Linked DNA regions of Kribbella solani. The protein of the gene in region 2 interacts with the protein of the main gene of each other region in a pairwise test. Links are inferred from orthologs where the notes say so. Each region holds a gene or a part of one and is shown on either strand. Other genes may lie near its edges.

The links.
Region 1: the proteins of rpe (region 2) and eno interact in binary tests that used the Escherichia coli proteins (3 or more experiments, as listed by UniProt). The link is inferred for Kribbella solani from one-to-one orthologs.

Annotation. Positions count from the first base shown.
Region 1 is NZ_JACHNF010000001.1:7,165,535-7,173,692, reverse strand. The notes cover bases 2,988-5,782. They hold eno (phosphopyruvate hydratase), read right to left. Parts: upstream 5,128-5,782; coding sequence 3,847-5,127; downstream 2,988-3,846. Other genes in these bases: HDA44_RS33265 (phosphotransferase), read right to left, coding at 5,287-5,782; HDA44_RS33275 (FtsB family cell division protein), read right to left, coding at 3,186-3,827; HDA44_RS33280 (DUF501 domain-containing protein), read right to left, coding at 2,988-3,189. Outside these bases: HDA44_RS33305 (glycine cleavage system transcriptional repressor), read left to right, coding at 1-49; def (peptide deformylase), read left to right, coding at 52-603; HDA44_RS33290 (uracil-DNA glycosylase), read right to left, coding at 726-1,577; HDA44_RS33285 (Ppx/GppA family phosphatase), read right to left, coding at 1,656-2,696; more of HDA44_RS33280, read right to left, coding at 2,689-2,987; more of HDA44_RS33265, read right to left, coding at 5,783-6,138; HDA44_RS33260 (hypothetical protein), read left to right, coding at 6,344-6,805; HDA44_RS33255 (transcriptional regulator), read left to right, coding at 6,802-7,092; HDA44_RS38775 (MazG family protein), read right to left, coding at 7,093-8,112; HDA44_RS33245 (hypothetical protein), read right to left, coding at 8,117-8,158. UniProt on the Escherichia coli protein: Catalyzes the reversible conversion of 2-phosphoglycerate (2-PG) into phosphoenolpyruvate (PEP). It is essential for the degradation of carbohydrates via glycolysis.
Region 2 is NZ_JACHNF010000001.1:7,724,839-7,732,942, reverse strand. The notes cover bases 2,057-4,797. They hold rpe (ribulose-phosphate 3-epimerase), read right to left. Parts: upstream 3,890-4,797; coding sequence 3,224-3,889; downstream 2,057-3,223. Other genes in these bases: HDA44_RS35915 (cobalt-precorrin-6A reductase), read right to left, coding at 4,161-4,797; HDA44_RS35925 (MFS transporter), read left to right, coding at 2,057-3,200. In the rest of the region: HDA44_RS35940 (polysaccharide deacetylase family protein), read left to right, coding at 1-231; HDA44_RS35935 (polysaccharide deacetylase family protein), read left to right, coding at 348-1,100; HDA44_RS35930 (HAD-IIA family hydrolase), read right to left, coding at 1,105-1,905; more of HDA44_RS35925, read left to right, coding at 1,941-2,056; more of HDA44_RS35915, read right to left, coding at 4,798-4,910; HDA44_RS35910 (hypothetical protein), read right to left, coding at 4,910-5,101; cobM (precorrin-4 C(11)-methyltransferase), read right to left, coding at 5,098-5,838; precorrin-6y C5,15-methyltransferase (decarboxylating) subunit CbiE, read right to left, coding at 5,835-7,106; HDA44_RS35895 (TIGR03618 family F420-dependent PPOX class oxidoreductase), read right to left, coding at 7,096-7,476; HDA44_RS35890 (ABC transporter permease), read right to left, coding at 7,570-8,104. UniProt on the Escherichia coli protein: Catalyzes the reversible epimerization of D-ribulose 5-phosphate to D-xylulose 5-phosphate.

The DNA.
Region 1 (8,158 bases), 560 kb from region 2 along the record:
GCTCGGGGTCGGCGTCACGTTGCGCCCCGCCGAGAGCGACGAGCTGTGACCGTGACCGAGGTGATCTCCGGCTGGTCCCCGGAACTGCTCGGCGTTCAGGGCCGCGTACTTGACGTGGTCCGCGCCCCGCATCCGGTGCTCGCGACCGAGGGCGCGGTCGTCGACCCGCGCGATCCCGAAATGATCCAGCTCGCCGCCGACCTGGTCGCGACGATGCGGGTCTCCCCCGGCTGTGTCGGCCTGGCCGCGCCGCAGGTGGGCGTGGCCGCGCAGATGTTCTCGCTCGACGTCAGCGGGCACCCCAAGACGCGTACGTGCCATGGGGTCTTCGTGCTCTGCAACGCCGAGATCGTCGAGTCCAGCCGGAACGAGAAGGCCCGCGAGGGCTGCATGTCCGTCCCCGACTTCACCGGCGACGTCAAACGCGCCACCCGGCTGACCGTCACCGGCGTACTCCCCGGCGGCACCGAACCGGTCACCATCAGCACCGACGGCTTCGAGGCCCGCGCCCTCCAGCACGAGATCGACCACTGCGCCGGCAAACTCTTCCTGGACCGCGTCGCCGGCGCCCACGCCGTGTATCCCCGAAAGGTCTACCAGTAGAGTTCCGAAACGCCCTCCACCGAGTACTCTCGTCCGGAGCGCCCGGGTGGCGGAACGGCAGACGCAGGGAGCTTAAACCTCCCAGCCGAAAGGCGTACGGGTTCGAATCCCGTCCCGGGCACTCATCCGGCGATCGCCGGACCATCCAGGCCGGCCAGGGTTTTGGCTCGGGTCAGGACCTGGTCGAGCATCGGTTCGGTGAGTTTGCCGGTGAAGGTGTTCTGCTGGCTGGGGTGGAAGCTGGCCAGGACGGTCAGGTCGCCGTGCGGGGTTTTGATCAGGTACTCGGCGGCGTGGCCGAACTTGGGGCGGGGTTTGGGGACGGTCGTGCCGAGGGCGGCCAGGGCGGTGAGGAGGGCGTCGAAGCCGAACTTGCCCAGGCAGACGATGGCCTTGGTCGTGGGGAGGACCAACTCCAGTTCGCGGTTGTACCAAGGGGCGCAGGTGTCGCGTTCGGCCGGAGTGGGTTTGTTGGCGGGTGGCGCGCAGCGGACGGCGGCGATCATCCGGGTACCGATCAGGCGCAGGCCGTCGCCGGCGTGTTCGCTGGTCGGCTGGTTGGCCAGACCGACCCGGTACAGGCTCGCGAACAGCCAGTCGCCGGAGCGGTCCCCGGTGAAGACACGGCCGGTCCGGTTCCCACCGTTCGCCGCCGGAGCCAGGCCGGCGATCAGAATCCGCGGCTCGTCGGCACCCCACCCGGGAATCGGACGGCCCCAGTACGGCTGATCCGCGAACGACTTCCGCTTGCTGACGGCAACATCCTCCCGCCACTCCACCAGCCGCGGACAAGCACGGCAAACCGAAACCCGAGCATCAAGCTCATGCAGTTCCCCGGTCCGCGCCAACCGCACAACCTCATCCGCATCGCGCGCAACCCGAGTACCCCGCACCGCCGGATCCCCCGGCCACCCAGCCCCCGGCGGCACCGGACTACCAAACAACTCCCCAGTCAACGGATGCGGCAGCTCCATAGCCCCAGACTAGAGACTACCGCTGGCCATTTGTTTCACCGGTGACCTACTACAACCGGTCAGTGGTGAAACAACCCGTCAGTCCGCCAGGGAGAGGGCTACGCCGTCGAGGATGTCGTGTTCGGAGATGGTGAGGGTGGTGATGGGGAGGCGGTCGAAGAGGTGTTGGAGGATGAGGGCGCCGGCGCCGATGACGTCAACCCGGCCGGGGTGGATGGAGCGTACGGCGGCGCGGTCGGCGCGGGTGGTGGTGGTCAGCCAGGTGGTGGCGGCGCGGAGGGCGTCGGCTGATAGTTGGGCGTGGTGTACGGCGGCGCGGTCGTACTCGGGGAGGTTGAGGGCGACCGCGGCGACGGTGGTCGCGGTGCCGGCTACGGCGACCAGGGCGCGGGCGTCGGCGATGGGGACTGTGGTGTGGTCGAGCAGGGCGTCGATGTCGCGGGCGATCGCGGCGAGCTCGGCGGGGTTGGTCGGGTCGGTGGTGACATGACGCTCGGTGAGCCGGACAGAGCCGAGGTCAAGCGACTCGGCGGCGATGACGCCCGACGCACCAGCGCGACGCCGGTCGGCGTACGCGGGGCGGTCGGCGGAGGCGCGGTCGGCTGAGGCGGTGCGGGCGGTGGGAGTGGAGTTGCCGAGGATCAGTTCGGTTGAGCCGCCGCCGATGTCGGCTACCAGGTATGGCCCGGGTACTACCGGCTCACCAGCGGCGCCGGATGTCGGGGTCAGGGCGGGGAGCGACTGGGTGGCGCCCTGGAAGGTTAGGTGGGCTTCTTGGGGGCCGGTGATGATTTCGGGGGTGGTGCCGAGGCGGGACTGGATTCCTTCGAGGAAGGCGTCGCGGTTGCTGACGTCGCGGGCGGCTGAGGTGGCGACGAAGCGTACGCGGGTGGCGCCGGTGGAGCGGATCACCTCGGCGTACTCGTCGGCGGCCCGGAAAACCCGCTCCAGCGCCTCGGGAGCGAACGCGCCAGTCGCATCCACCCCCTGACCGAGCCGCACAATCATCATCCGCCGATCAACCTCGGTAAGTTGGCCAGCGCGCACATCGGCGATCAGCAGGCGGATCGAGTTCGTACCGCAGTCGATTGCCGCGACTCTGGTGACGTCCTCAGACACACGGACCTCGGCGGCCCCAGTCCTCCAGGGCGTCGAGGGTTTCGTCGCCCAGCGGGTTCACCCCGCGCCCGGCGGCCAGCGAATGACCGGCGAGCACATGCAAGCACTTCACCCGCGTCGGCATCCCACCCGCGGAGATCCCGCTGATCTCCGCGACGTGGTCGATCGACTCGCGGTGCGCCAGGTACGCCTCATGTGCGCCCCGGTACCGCTCGGCCAGCTCCGGGTCATCCGCCAACCGGTCGGTCATGTCCTTCATCAGCCCGGACGACTCCAGCGTTCCGATCGCGGACGCGAGTCGCGGGCAGGTGACGTAGTACGTGGTCGGGAACGGCGTACCGTCCGGCAACCGCGGCTCGGTCTCGACCACATCGGGGAGACCGCAGGTGCACCGGTGCGCGATCGAACGGATCCCCCGCGCGGTACGCCCGAGCTGCTTGCTGACTGCTTCTTGATCCGAAGGGCTGACCTGGCCGGAAGGACTGACGCTCACCTGGTTACCTTAGGCGGCGGCGTCAGGATCGTCTTCGGGGTGGGTTGGGTCCGGGCCGGCGGGGTCGCCGCCGCCGGTGGTTTGCCGGCGCCCTCGACGCTGCCCCACAGCTTCGTGTACCAGGTCGGCTTCTGCGTCTCGGCCGCACCGTCGGACGGCGCCGACGGCTCCGGCGGGGCGCCGACCGGCTTCCCGTCCGCGCCGATCACCCGGTAGCCGACCTCACCCGGCATCACCCAGCCGAGCCGCTGCCGCGCCTGCGCCTTCACGTACGCGTCGTCGTCCCAGCGGGCGATCTCGTCGTTCAGCTCCGCGACCCGTTTCTCCCGGTCGCGGATCTCCTGGTTCAGCGCGCTGACCTGCTGGTGCTGGTCGAACCACACCCGCAGGCTCTGCGCGTACGACACGATCAGCGCGCCGAGTACGAGCAGCACGACGGCCGCCCGGCCGGTCAGGTTGCGCGACCCGCGGGTGCGCGCCGGACCGGCCGCGGCACCCGTCGTACGCCGCTTGGGCTGGTCGCCCCGCCGGGCGGGGCGGGTCGGGGCGGGGCCGAAGGCATTGCGCTGCGGACGCGACTGGGTCCGGCTCGACGGACGCGAGCCGGGTCGTGCACCGGTATCCCGACGGGACGGCATGCCTTGCGACCCCCTGAAATCAGCCCTGGTACCGCGGGAAGGCCGAACGACCGGCGTACGTCGCCGCGTCGTCGAGCTCCTCCTCGATCCGGAGCAACTGGTTGTACTTGGCGGTACGGTCCGACCGGGCCGGCGCGCCGGACTTGATCTGACCGCAGTTGGTCGCGACCGCGAGGTCGGCGATCGTGGTGTCCTCGGTCTCACCGGAACGGTGGCTCATCATGCAGCTGAAGCCGTTGCGGTGGGCCAGGTCGACGGCGTCCAGGGTCTCGGTCAGCGAGCCGATCTGGTTCACCTTGACCAGCAGGCTGTTCGCCGACTTCTCGTCGATGCCGCGCTGCAGCCGCTCGACGTTGGTGACGAACAGGTCGTCGCCGACCAGCTGGATCTTGCTGCCGAGCTCACCGGTGATGCCCTGCCAGCCGGCCCAGTCGTCCTCGTTCAGCGGGTCCTCGATCGAGACGATCGGGTACGACGCGACCAGGTCGGCGTAGTAGGCGATCATCTCGTCCGCGGACTTCTTGCCGCCCTCGAACGCGTACACGCCCTCGGTGAAGAACTCGCTCGCGGCGACGTCCATCGCCAGCGCGATGTCCTTGCCGAGCTGCAGCCCGGTCTTCTCGACCGCGACCGCGATCAGGTCCAGCGCGGCCCGGTTGCTCTCCAGGTTCGGCGCGAAACCGCCCTCGTCGCCGAGACCGGTGGACAGGCCGCGCTCCTTCAGCACCGCCTTCAGCGCGTGGTAGACGGTCGCGCCCTGCATCAGCGCCTCGCCGTACGTGGCGGCACCGATCGGGGCGATCATGAACTCCTGCACGTCGACGTTGCTGTCCGCGTGCGCGCCGCCGTTCAGGATGTTCATCATCGGCACCGGCAGGACGTGCGCGTTCGGGCCGCCGACGTAGCGGAACAGCGGCAGGCCGGAGCTCTCCGCGGCCGCCTTGGCGACGGCGAGGCTGACGCCGAGGATCGCGTTCGCGCCCAGTTTTGCCTTGTTCGGGGTGCCGTCCAGGTCGAGCAGCGCGTGGTCGATCAGCCGCTGCTCGTGTACGTCGTACCCGACGATCTCCTTGTCGATGTCTTCAAGGATCGCGGTGACGGCCTTCTGCACGCCCTTGCCGCCGTACCGGTCCTTGTCGCCGTCCCGCAGCTCGACGGCCTCGAACTGACCGGTGGACGCGCCGGACGGGACCGCTGCCCGGGCGACGGTGTCGTCGTCGAGCAGAACCTCGACCTCGACAGTGGGGTTGCCGCGCGAGTCGAGGATCTCGCGGGCGCCGACGGCCTCGATGGTGGCCACATTGACTCCCAAGTTCTCGATGACGAATCGTGCTGAGCCTAGCCTCCAGACCACCCCACCCAGTGGACCGCGTCACCCCAACGATCCCACCCCGCGGTACCTCCGGCGTCAGCAACACCCCGTGGACCCCCGGATCGCCTGCAAATCAGCCGAATCCGGCTACCCGCCAAAGGCCCGACGGGCGTCGGCCAGGCCCTTCCGGTTCTCGCTTTCATCGCTGATCCCGGTCAGCACGTTGTTCCCGATCCGCCACGCGAAGTAGCCGGCCTGAACGGCCCAGCGAACGTGCAGGAAAGCGTCCAGCCCGCGGGCGAGCTCGCCGGCGAGATCAGGTCGCCGGCGAACGTACGCGGCCACGACGTGCTCGGGTGACCCGTCGGCGTACATCACCGCGGAGGCGACGTCGTACAGAATCGGGCCGGGTAGCGCACTCCCCCAGTCGATCAGCGCGACACTGCCGTCCGGCTGCCGCCGAAACGCCTCCCTGGCCGCGTCCCCGTGCAGCCAGGCCCAGGTCTCGCCCAGCGCCGTGGCCCGGGCGATCGCGTCCGCGACCGCCGGCCGAATCCACGGCTCCAGATCCAGATAGTCGTCGAACGGCATCAGTACGCGCAGCCAGTCCTGCAGGTCACCGGTTTCGACGGCGGCGATCGTGTGTACGCGGCCGAGCAGGTCCCCGATCGAGGTCCGGTCCGCGGCGGTCTTTCCCAGTTCTTCGCCACTGACGTACTCCAGGACGGCGACCTGCCGATCGTCGGCCCGCTCAACGAGCCGGCCGCCCTTGCTGGACCATGGCCGACCGCTCACCACGCCCGCATCATCCAGCCGCACCGCCAACTCGAGACCCGGCCCGAACGACGCGTCATCCACATCCACGGACTTCACCACTACGCGCCACGCGTCGCCCTCCGACGACGCCAGCCAGGTTGCCGAGTTCATCCCGCCGGTCAGCACCTCCAGCCGCGCCGCCTTCAGATCCCACCGCTCCCGCAGCACCCCAGCAACATCCACCCGCCCACGGTCCCAGCCCAGCAGCCGCCCCGCATCCAAATATCGCTGTACCTAACGACAGGTAGTACACCTCCGAGACGCCGTACACGCGGACCACTTCACGCTCAGGTGCACTACCTCTCGGCCCACCACTACCTGTCCTTCGGCACACGATCCGATAACTTTCTACTTGCGGAAGTGGAAAGTTATGGGGTAGCTTTCCGGTATGGAAAGTGATGCTGGGGAGCAGCTGCGGATCATCGAGCGGGCCGAGGCGGCGCCGTATGTCAGTTACCCGAAGACGGCGTGGTGGTATCCGCCGGTGGTCGGGGCGTGGGTGGCCGGGATGATCGGGACGTTCACGTGGTGGCGGGAGAACTCGGCGCTGTTCTTCGCGTCGCTGGCGATTCTGCTGGCGCTCGAACTGGGCTTCCTGAACTGGATGCAGCGACGGCACGGCGCGATGCCGTTCCCGGGGCGGGGCCGGCCGCCGCGGGAGATCGGGCGGCTGTGGAAGGGGTACTTCCTGACCCTCCCGGTGATCGTGCTGGTCGTCGCTGCGGTCTGGTGGCTGGGTGGCGTACCGGTCGCGGCCGGGACCGGGTTCGTACTGGTGACGGCCGGGATCTGGTACTACGAGCGCCGGTACGCGATCGCGGCGGCGAAGGTACGGGAGCGGCTCGGGTGATCGACGGACTCGACCCGGTCATCCACGCGCCGAAACGGCTGGCCGCGATGGCGGTGCTGGCGAATGCGACGACCGTCACGTTCAAGTTCCTGAAGGACTATCTGGGCGTGGCCGACTCGGACCTGTCGAAGCACATGTCGGCGCTGGAAGCGGCCGGGTACGTGGCGACGACGAAGAGTGGTCACGGACGCGGAGCAACCACCACGTACCGGATGACGAAGACTGGGCAGCAGGCCTACACAACCCACCGCGACGCCCTCCGCAACCTCCTCGACGGACCGCAGTAGCTAAGAGCCTTCGGCGGCGCGGATTTCTGTTGTCAGGTGCTGGATGGTGGTGCGTAGTGCCTGTTCGGCGTCGACGCCGGAGGCGCGGGCCTCGCGGACGATTGCCAGCAGTTGTTGCCCGACCCGCTCGGTCTCGTCCACCGGTTCGGGTTCAGCGAGCTGCTCGGTGTCGGCGGGGAGAACTTTGGCGGCCCGGCCCAGTACTTTGTCGGCGAGGGCCAGCGCGGGCAGGGCGAGCGGGATGCCTTCAAGGACCGAGGTGCGTTGTTTCTCGGTCGCCTTGATCGCTTCCCAGTTGGCCTCGACGGCCGCCGCGTCCGCGGCATCCACGCTGCCGAACACGTGCGGGTGCCGGCGGATCAGCTTCTCGACAATCCCGGCGGCAACGTCGTCGATGGTGAACCCACCACCCTCGGCATCGTCGTCCCCGGTGACACGGTCCTCGGCGATCCGCGAGTGGAACGCGACCTGCAGCAACAGATCGCCAAGCTCCTCGCGGAGGTGCTCGGCGTCGCCGGTGTCGATCGCTTCGAGGGTTTCGTACGTCTCCTCGAGCAGGTACTTCGCGAGGCTCTCGTGGGTCTGCTCCTGGTCCCAGGGGCAGTTCCGCCGCAGGCGATCCATCACCCGGACCAGATCGATCAGCCGAGCACCCGGTACGTCGTACGACCCGTGCAGGATCTCGACGTCGTAGGGCGCCTGCGGGTCGCGGATGCGCGCGTCGGCGATGAGGTGGCGTAGGGCTGGGTCGCCGTCGTCGGCGGTCAGCCAGACGGCCTGGCGGCCCGTACGGGCGGCTGCCGTCAGCCAGGTCCACGCGGCCGTGGCGTCGCCCTCGACCTGCGTGACCGGCAGACCCGAGCCGATCACCGCCTGGACGTCAGGCCGGTCCGGACCGCCGGACGCGGCGATCTCGTCGGCGGCTTCCAGCGGCTGCCAGGTAGCGCGAGTGAGCAGCCCTGGGGCCACCCGGGGGCTGGTCAGGACGACCTTGATCCCACCGACCTCACTCGCGCTCAACGGATCAGCCCTGACCCTGCTGCGGCTGCTGCTGTTGCTGAGCGGC
Region 2 (8,104 bases):
GCCGCCGCGCTAGGCAAGAAGATCCGGTTGTGGACCATCGACACCCGCGACTGGTCCCGGCCCGGTACGTCGGTGATCGTCCGTCGGGCGCTGGCGAACGTACACAACGGCTCCGTGATCCTGATGCACGACGGCGGCGGTAACCGCAGTCAGACCGTGGCCGCGCTTCCCACCATCCTCCGGACATTGAAGGCCAGAGGGTTCGGGTTCACCACGATGTCGTGTACGTAGCGCGTCCGGTATCCGTGACTCGTGGCCGCGGCAGCGGCGTGGGCGCTGGCTTTCGGCGCCGGCTGCCCCAGGGTTGACCCGTGAGGATGTGAACCACCCACCGCCCTGGGGGGACCATGGACGTACGTTTGACGCGTGCCGGGAACCGGATGGTCGGCCTGGCGATGATGCTGGTGGTGAGCACCGTGATCGGCATCGTCGTCGTCGCTGCCGCGAAGTCGCCGGCCGGTCCGAACGCGCCCGGCGCGGCCGCGGACCCGAAAGCGCCGGCCGCGGTGACGCCCAGTACGACGCCGCTGCCGGCGAAGTACGTGGTGCTGACCTTCGACGACGGTCCGGACGCCGAGTACACCCCGAAGGTGCTCGGAATCCTGGCCGCGTACGAGGCGAAGGCGACGTTCTTCGAGGTCGGTGAGAACGTCCGCAAGCACCCTGAACTCACCAAGAAGGTCCACCAGGCCGGTCACAGCGTGCAGAACCACACCTGGTCGCACGCCGATCTGCGCAAGCTCAGCCCGGCCGGGTTCCAGCAGCAGGTCGGGTCGACCGACCAGGCGATCCAGGCCCAGACCGGGAGTACGCCGGCGTGTTTGCGACCGCCCTACGGAGGCGTCAGCGCGGCCGTACGCCAGCGTGCCAAGGCGATGGGCAAGGACCTGGTGGTGTGGACCGTCGACTCGCGGGACTGGACCAAACCGGGTGCGACGGCGATCGTGCAGCGGGTGCTGAAGAACGTACACAACGGGTCGGTGATCCTGATGCACGACGGCGGCGGCAACCGTAACCAGACCGTGGCAGCACTGCCGGCCATCCTGAAGAGCCTGAAGGCGCAGGGCTACGGGTTCCGAACGCTGAGCTGCAAGAGCTGAGCGGCTAGGACAGCGCGCTGACCAGCGGTACGACGTCGGCGATCGACTCGACCACCCTGGTCGGCCGGTACGGGAAGCGCTCCACCTCGTGCCCTCCGGTCGAACCGGACAGCACGAGGATGGTCCGCAGGCCGGCTTCCAGACCGCTGATGATGTCGGTGTCCATCCGGTCGCCGATCATCACCGTGGTCTCGGAGTGCGCCTCGATCTGGTTCAGCGCGCTGCGCATCATCAGTGGGTTCGGTTTGCCGACGAAGTACGGCGCGACCCCGGTCGCGCGGGTGATCAGGGCGGCCACCGAGCCGGTCGCGGGCAGTGGTCCCTCGGTGGACGGGCCGGTCGGGTCCGGGTTCGTGGCGATGAACCGGGCCCCGTCGGAGATCAGCCGGATCGCCTTGGTGATCGCCTCGAACGAGTACGTCCGGGTCTCGCCGAGGACGACGTAGTCGGGATCGCGCTCGGTCAGCACGTACCCGACCTCGTGCAGCGCCGTGGTCAGACCGGCCTCGCCGATCACGTACGCCGTGCCGCCGGGACGCTGGTCGTCGAGGAACTGCGCGGTCGCGAGCGCACTGGTCCAGATCGCCGTCTCCGGGATGTCGATCCCGGTGGCCAGCAGCCGGGCCCGGAGGTCGCGCGGGGTGAAGATCGAGTTGTTGGTCAGCACCAGGAACTTCCGGCCGGACGACTCCAGCGCGGCGATGAACTCGCTCGCTCCGGTGATGGCGCGCTCCTCGTGCACCAGCACGCCGTCCATATCCGTCAACCAGCTCTCCACCGGTTTGGGCTCGGTCACATAACCCATCGTAAATTGTCGGTGCCATCGGGAAGACTGCGGTCATGGAACTGGCCGGCTACCGTGCGTTGTGGCGGACACAGGGCGTGACGACACTCCTGGTGTCGTCGTTGCTCGCGCGCCTGCCGATGCTGGCGACGACGGTGCCGATCGCGTTCCTGGCGAAGGATGCGAGCGGCTCGTTCCGCTGGGCCGGCGTCGTCGCGGGCTCTTATGCGGTCGGTACGGCGCTCGCCGGGCCGCTCTGGTCACGGACAGCCGACCGTCGCGGACCTCGCGGCGTACTGCTGGTGACCGGGATCGCGTGGAGCGTGATGCTGCTCGGGATCGCGCTCCTGCCAGGCGCACTGTTCCGGCTGCTACCCGTGCTCGCGGTGCTGGCCGGTGCGTTCGTGCCGCCGGTGTCGCAGACGTTGCGCGCTGCCTGGCCGCGGGTCATGGCCGGTCCCGCGCTCCGGACGGCGTACTCGGTCGACGCGACCGCGCAGGAGTTGTTGTTCATGGCCGGGCCGATGCTCGGCGCGACGGCGGTCAGCGTCGCCAGCCCACGGCTCGGGGTGCTGCTCGCGGCGGCGATGTCGGCTGTCTTCATCTGGTGGTATGCGCTTCGACAACCCAAGCCGCTCCCCCACGGCAGCCACACCGCCGCACGGTTGAGTGCGAGGCAGTTGCTCTGGCATCGGCATCGGTTACCGCTGATCCTCGCGTTCGGCCTGTGGATCATGTCGTTCAGCGGGATCTCGCTGGCCATCGTCGCGTACGCCGACGGGCACGGTCAGCGCTTGATCGCGGGCGTCCTCGAGGCCGTTTGGGCGTTCGGCAGTCTGGTCGGTGGCGCGATCGCCGGCGCCTTGCCCGGACGGCGTCCGTCGTACCTGTGGCGCCGGGCCGCGCTGGTCACTGCCGGGATGCTGCTGTGTGTGTTCGCGACCTGGTCGTCGCTGTCGCTCGGCATCGCGCTGGCGATGTCCGGGCTGACGTTGGCGCCGGCTATCGGTGCGCTGTACGGGCGGCTGGGCGCGTTGACGCCGGACAACGCCCGGACCGAGATGTTCGGCTGGATGTCGAGCATGGCGACCGTCGGTTCGGCGATCGGTGCCGCGGCGTCCGGCGCGCTGATCGATGCGTTCGGCGTACGGTACGTGTGGTTGCTCGCCGCTGTACTCGCGGCCGTGTCGACCGTACTGCTGGTGCGGGTACCGCCGGAGCAGGCGCCCGCGCCGGAGCCAGAGGGTGTCTTGGAACTCTGCGCCGTAGCGAGGAGGTGCTCGGCGCGAGGTGCCGTGCCGAGTGCCCCGCAGTAGGCGTAGAGCTCCCAAACACCCTCTCAGCGGTCGGTGACCTTCTCGGCGAGACCGCGTAGCCGGTCGACCATCGCGTTCGGGTCGTCGGCCGCGTACACGGCAGAGCCGGCCACGAACACGTCGGCGCCGGCCTCGGCACACTGCTCGATCGTGTCCGCCGAGATGCCGCCGTCGATCTCGATCCACAGATCCAGCCCGTGCTTGTCGAGCAGCTGCCGCGTACGCCGGATCTTCGGCACGCAGACGTCGAGGAACTTCTGGCCGCCGAAACCCGGCTCGACGGTCATGATCAGGATCATGTCGAGCTCGGGCAGCAGATCCTCGTACGGCTCGATCGGGGTGGCAGGTCGCAGCGCCATCGCGGCGCGGGCGCCCTTGGCGCGGATCTCCCGGGCGGTACGGATCGGCGCGCGGCAGGCCTCGACGTGGAACGTGACACTGGACGCGCCCGCCTCGACGTACCCGGGCGCCCAGCGGTCCGGGTCCTCGATCATCAGGTGACAGTCGAGCGGAGTGTCGGCAGCCTTCGCCAGCGACTCGACCACCGGCATCCCGAGGGTCAGATTCGGCACGAAGTGGTTGTCCATCACGTCGACATGCAGCCAGTCCGCGTTCGACACCGCCGCCGCTTCCTCAGCCAGCCGAGCGAAATCAGCCGACAGGATGCTCGGCGCAATCTGAATCCCCATACGGACAATCTATCGAGCCACCACCCACCCCACCCCACGCGGTCCCCAACCAACCTCCACACACCAACCAACCTCCACACACCAGCCGACCTCCACGCACCGGCCGGTCATTTGAGTGGTGAACGTCTGAAGTTGGCCGTTCACAGCCCTCATGCGGGTGGTGAACACGCAAGATCAGGGGTTCACCACCCAAACGACCTGCCGGAGCCAGCCGGGCGGACGTCGGCCGGGCAGACGTCGGCGGGGGTGGATGTCGGCGGGGGTGGGTGGACTAAGTGCGTAGCGTCCAGGCGAGGGCGGCTTCGGGGGACGGGACGCTTTGTGCGTCACGCGGCAGGGGTGGGCGGCGGATGATCAGGACCGGGATACGGAGCTGCCGGGCGGCTTTCAGTTTGGGTGCTGTGGCTGGGCCGCCGCTGTCCTTGGTGACGAGGAGGTCGATGCGATGTTCGCGAAGGATCGCCAGCTCGTCGGCATGCGTGAACGGACCGCGGGCGAGCAGCAGGGTGCACCAGGTCGGTGGCGGTTCCGGTGGATCAACACACCTGGCAAGAACCCACGGCTGAGCAGTAACCGGGGTGGCGTGGGTGGTCGGAGCGAAGGCGGGGAGGTTTTGGCGGCCGATGGTGAGGAAGGGGCGGGTGCCGAGGGTTGGGAGGAGGGTGGCGGCTTGGTTGTGGGTTTCGGCCCAGTGCCAGGTGTCGCCAGTGGTGGGGGTCCAGCCGGGGCGGCGAAGGATGAGGTGCCTGGTGCCAGTTGCGGCGGCGGCCTCGGTTGCGTTGGCAGTGATCGAGGTGGCGAACGGGTGGGTGGCGTCGATGATCGCGTCCACCGGGTTGGTACGCAGCCAGTCAGTCAGTCCGTCGGCACCACCAAAGCCACCGGTGCGGACGGTGCCAACCGGTAGGCGCGCGTCGGTGGTGCGGCCGGCCAGTGACGAGATCACGTCGATGCCGCCGGCAACTAACAGTTGAGCCAACGCGCGGCCCTCACCCGTACCACCGAGCAACAGAACCCGCATCACCATTCCCCCTCCACCTGATCGGACTCCACCAGCAGGTGCCGCCTCAGGTACCCCGCGAGGTCGCCGGCGGACAGCACCACGCAGCGGGCGGAGGAACGCACCGCGAGGTGGGTGGTGGACGGCATCGCATGGCGGGTGGTGGACGGCATCGCATGGCGGGTGGGGGCGAGGGCTGCGATGGGGATCATCGGCTGCGGGTTGCGGAGTAGAGGTGGCTGTCTCGGAAGGTCTTGGCGGTGAGGGTTTGGCCGATGATGATTACCGCGGTGCGGCGGATCTCGGCTGTTTTCACCTGGTCGGCTATGTCGGCGAGGGTGCCGCGGAGGATCTGTTCGTCGGGGCGGGAGGCTCGGGCTACGACGGCAACCGGGCAGGTGGGGCCGTAGTGCGGGCGGAGTTCTTCGACGACCCGGTCGATCTGCTGCACGGCCAGGTGCAGGACGATCGTTGCCTTCGCGGCGCCGAGGGTAGCCAGGTCCTCACCGGCCGGCATCGCGCTGGCGCTGCCGCTGATCCGGGTCAGGATGACGGTTTGGCCGACTTCCGGAACGGTGAGTTCGCGGTTGAGCGTGGCGGCGGCCGCGGCGTACGCGGGTACGCCGGGGGTCACGTCGTACGGAATGCCGAGCGCGTCGAGGCGGCGCAGTTGCTCGGCCATCGCGCTGAAGACGGACGGGTCGCCGGAGTGCAGGCGGGCGACGTCCTGGCCGGCGGTGTGGGCGGCGGCGAGTTCGGCGATGATCTCGTCGAGGGTGAGCGCGGCGGTGTCGACCTTGCGGGCGCCGGGTGGGCAGTGGTCGAGCAGTTCGGTGGGTACGAGCGCGCCGGCGTACAGGCAGACGGGTGCAGCGGCGATCAGGTCACGCCCGCGTACGGTGATCAGATCGGCGGCGCCCGGACCAGCACCGATGAAGTGAACGGTCACTTGGTCACGCTCCAGATGGTTACGGGGAGGCTGGGGCGCCAGGCGGTCATGGTGCCGAGTGGGGCGGCCCGGTGGACTTCGAGGCGGATCAGGTCGCCGCCGTACCGGGTGTGCCACTGGGTGATCAGCGCGTCGGTCTCCAGGGTGACGCTGTTGGTGACAAGGCGGCCGCCGGGGCGGAGGGCGGTCCAGCAGGCCTCGATCATGCCGGCGGCGGTCGCGCCGCCGCCGATGAAGATGGCGTGTGGCGGTTCGAGATCGGCGAGGGCGGTGGGCGCGGCGCCGGCGACGGTGGTGACTGGTACGCCGAGGTTGGTGGCGTTGCGGGCGAGGCGGTCGGCGCGGGCGGGATCGCGTTCGATGGCGATCGCGCGGCAGGACGGGTGGTGCCGCGACCATTCGATCGCGATGCTGCCGGCGCCGCCGCCGATGTCCCAGAGCAGTTGGCCGGGGACCGGGGCCAGGCGGGAGAGGGTTACCGCGCGTACCTCGCGCTTTGTGAGCTGGCCGTCGTTTTCGTACACGTCGTCGGGCAGACCGGGTGAAGTGGAAAGCACCGGGGCGTCGGCTGGGGTGTGGATGGCGATGACGTTCAGCGGGTCGATCGGGTCCGACCAGCCAAGAGGCAGCGCGGAGGTGGCGGGGGTCGCGGGAGTGGCGCGGTCGGCGGAGAGGCCGGCGAGTGTGGTGGGCCAGTTGGTGGCGGGGGTGGTGCGGATGCGTTCGGTGGGGGCGGCCAGTTGTTCGAGGATGGTGAGTTGGCTGGCGCCGTAGCCGCGGGCTGTCAGGAGGTGGGCTACCTCGGCGGGGGTTTGGGCGTTGCGGCTGAGGACGAGGAGGCGGCGGTCGGGGGTCAGGTGGGGGTGGAGGTGCTCGACCGGGTTCTTGACGAGGCTGACTACCTGGATCTGGTCCTGGGGCCAGCCCAAGCGGGCGCAGGCGAGGGAGACGCTCGACGGGTGCGGGATGACGTGGACGGCGTCGGGGCCGAGGAGGCGGACCAGAGTGGTGCCGATGCCGTGGTACGTGGGGTCGCCGCTTGCCAGTACGCAGATCTGCTTGCCCGAGTACTCCTTCAGCAACCGGGGAAGCGCCTCGGACAAAGGCGAAGGCCACGCAACACGTACTGCAGCTGTGGGGATCAGCGCCAGTTGGCGGGTGCTGCCCATGAGGACTTCGGCTTTGTGGATGGCAGTTTGGGCTTCGGGGGTCAGGCCGGGCCAGCCGTTGGCGCCGACGCCTACTACGGTGATTTGGTCAGCTGGCATTGCCGAGAGCCTTTGTAATGGTGATTTCGATTACGACGCGTTCGGGGTTGATCCGGGGCTCTTTGTAGCGCTTGGCGTACAGGCGTTCGGCCAGGTGGACGCGTGACGGGTCGGCGGTGACGACAGCGCGGCCCTCCAGTGTGCTCCAGCGGCGGCCGTCCACTTGGGTGACTGCTACTGCCGCCTCCCCGAGGCGCCGGATCGTCCTCGCCTTGTACGACGTCCCGGAGCAGATCACCCGGACGAGACCAGCGTCGACGTCCAGGGTCGCTCCGACCGGAGTGGCATGTACGGTCCCGTCGGCCCGGACCGTGCTCAGCACGCAGAGATGCCGCTCGCTCCAGAACGCGGCCAGCTGGTCAGTAAACACGCAGCGATCGTAGACAAGCCGCCCCGCCCGGCGTGGTGCCGGGCGGGGCGGAGCGCTGGACCCCTCAGACCAGCGCGGTCCAAGGAACGCCGGTCAGCCGATGTCGCGGCGGCGGAAGGTGGCGAAGCCGGCGAGCGTCAGCGCGGCGGCGATCGCGGTCAGCCACAGCACCGGGGTCACCGAGAAGTCACCACCAGGCAGTCGCGGCGTGTGACCGTACGGGCTCAGGTTGATCATCCAGTGCGGCAGGTTGAACAGCTCACCGAACTGCCCGATCAGCAGGAACAGGCCGTACAGCACCCATCCCCCGCTCACCAGCTTCGGCGCCACACCGAACAGGACGACGACCAGTGCAGTGACCAACCAGATAGCGGGTAGTTGCACAGCAGCCCCGGCCAGCATCCGTGGGATCTGGTGACCCACGCTCCCCAGCGATGCACCACTGGAGATACCGGAGCCGAGACCCGCGATCAGGATCAGCACGCCAGTACCGAACAGGGCCATCAGTACGTGGCTGGCCAGCCACTGCGCCCGAGTCACCCCGGTCGCCAGCAGAGGCTCCGCACGCAGCGCTGTCTCTTCGGACCGGAGCCGCAGCGCCGCCTGAATACCGAACGCGGACGCCAGC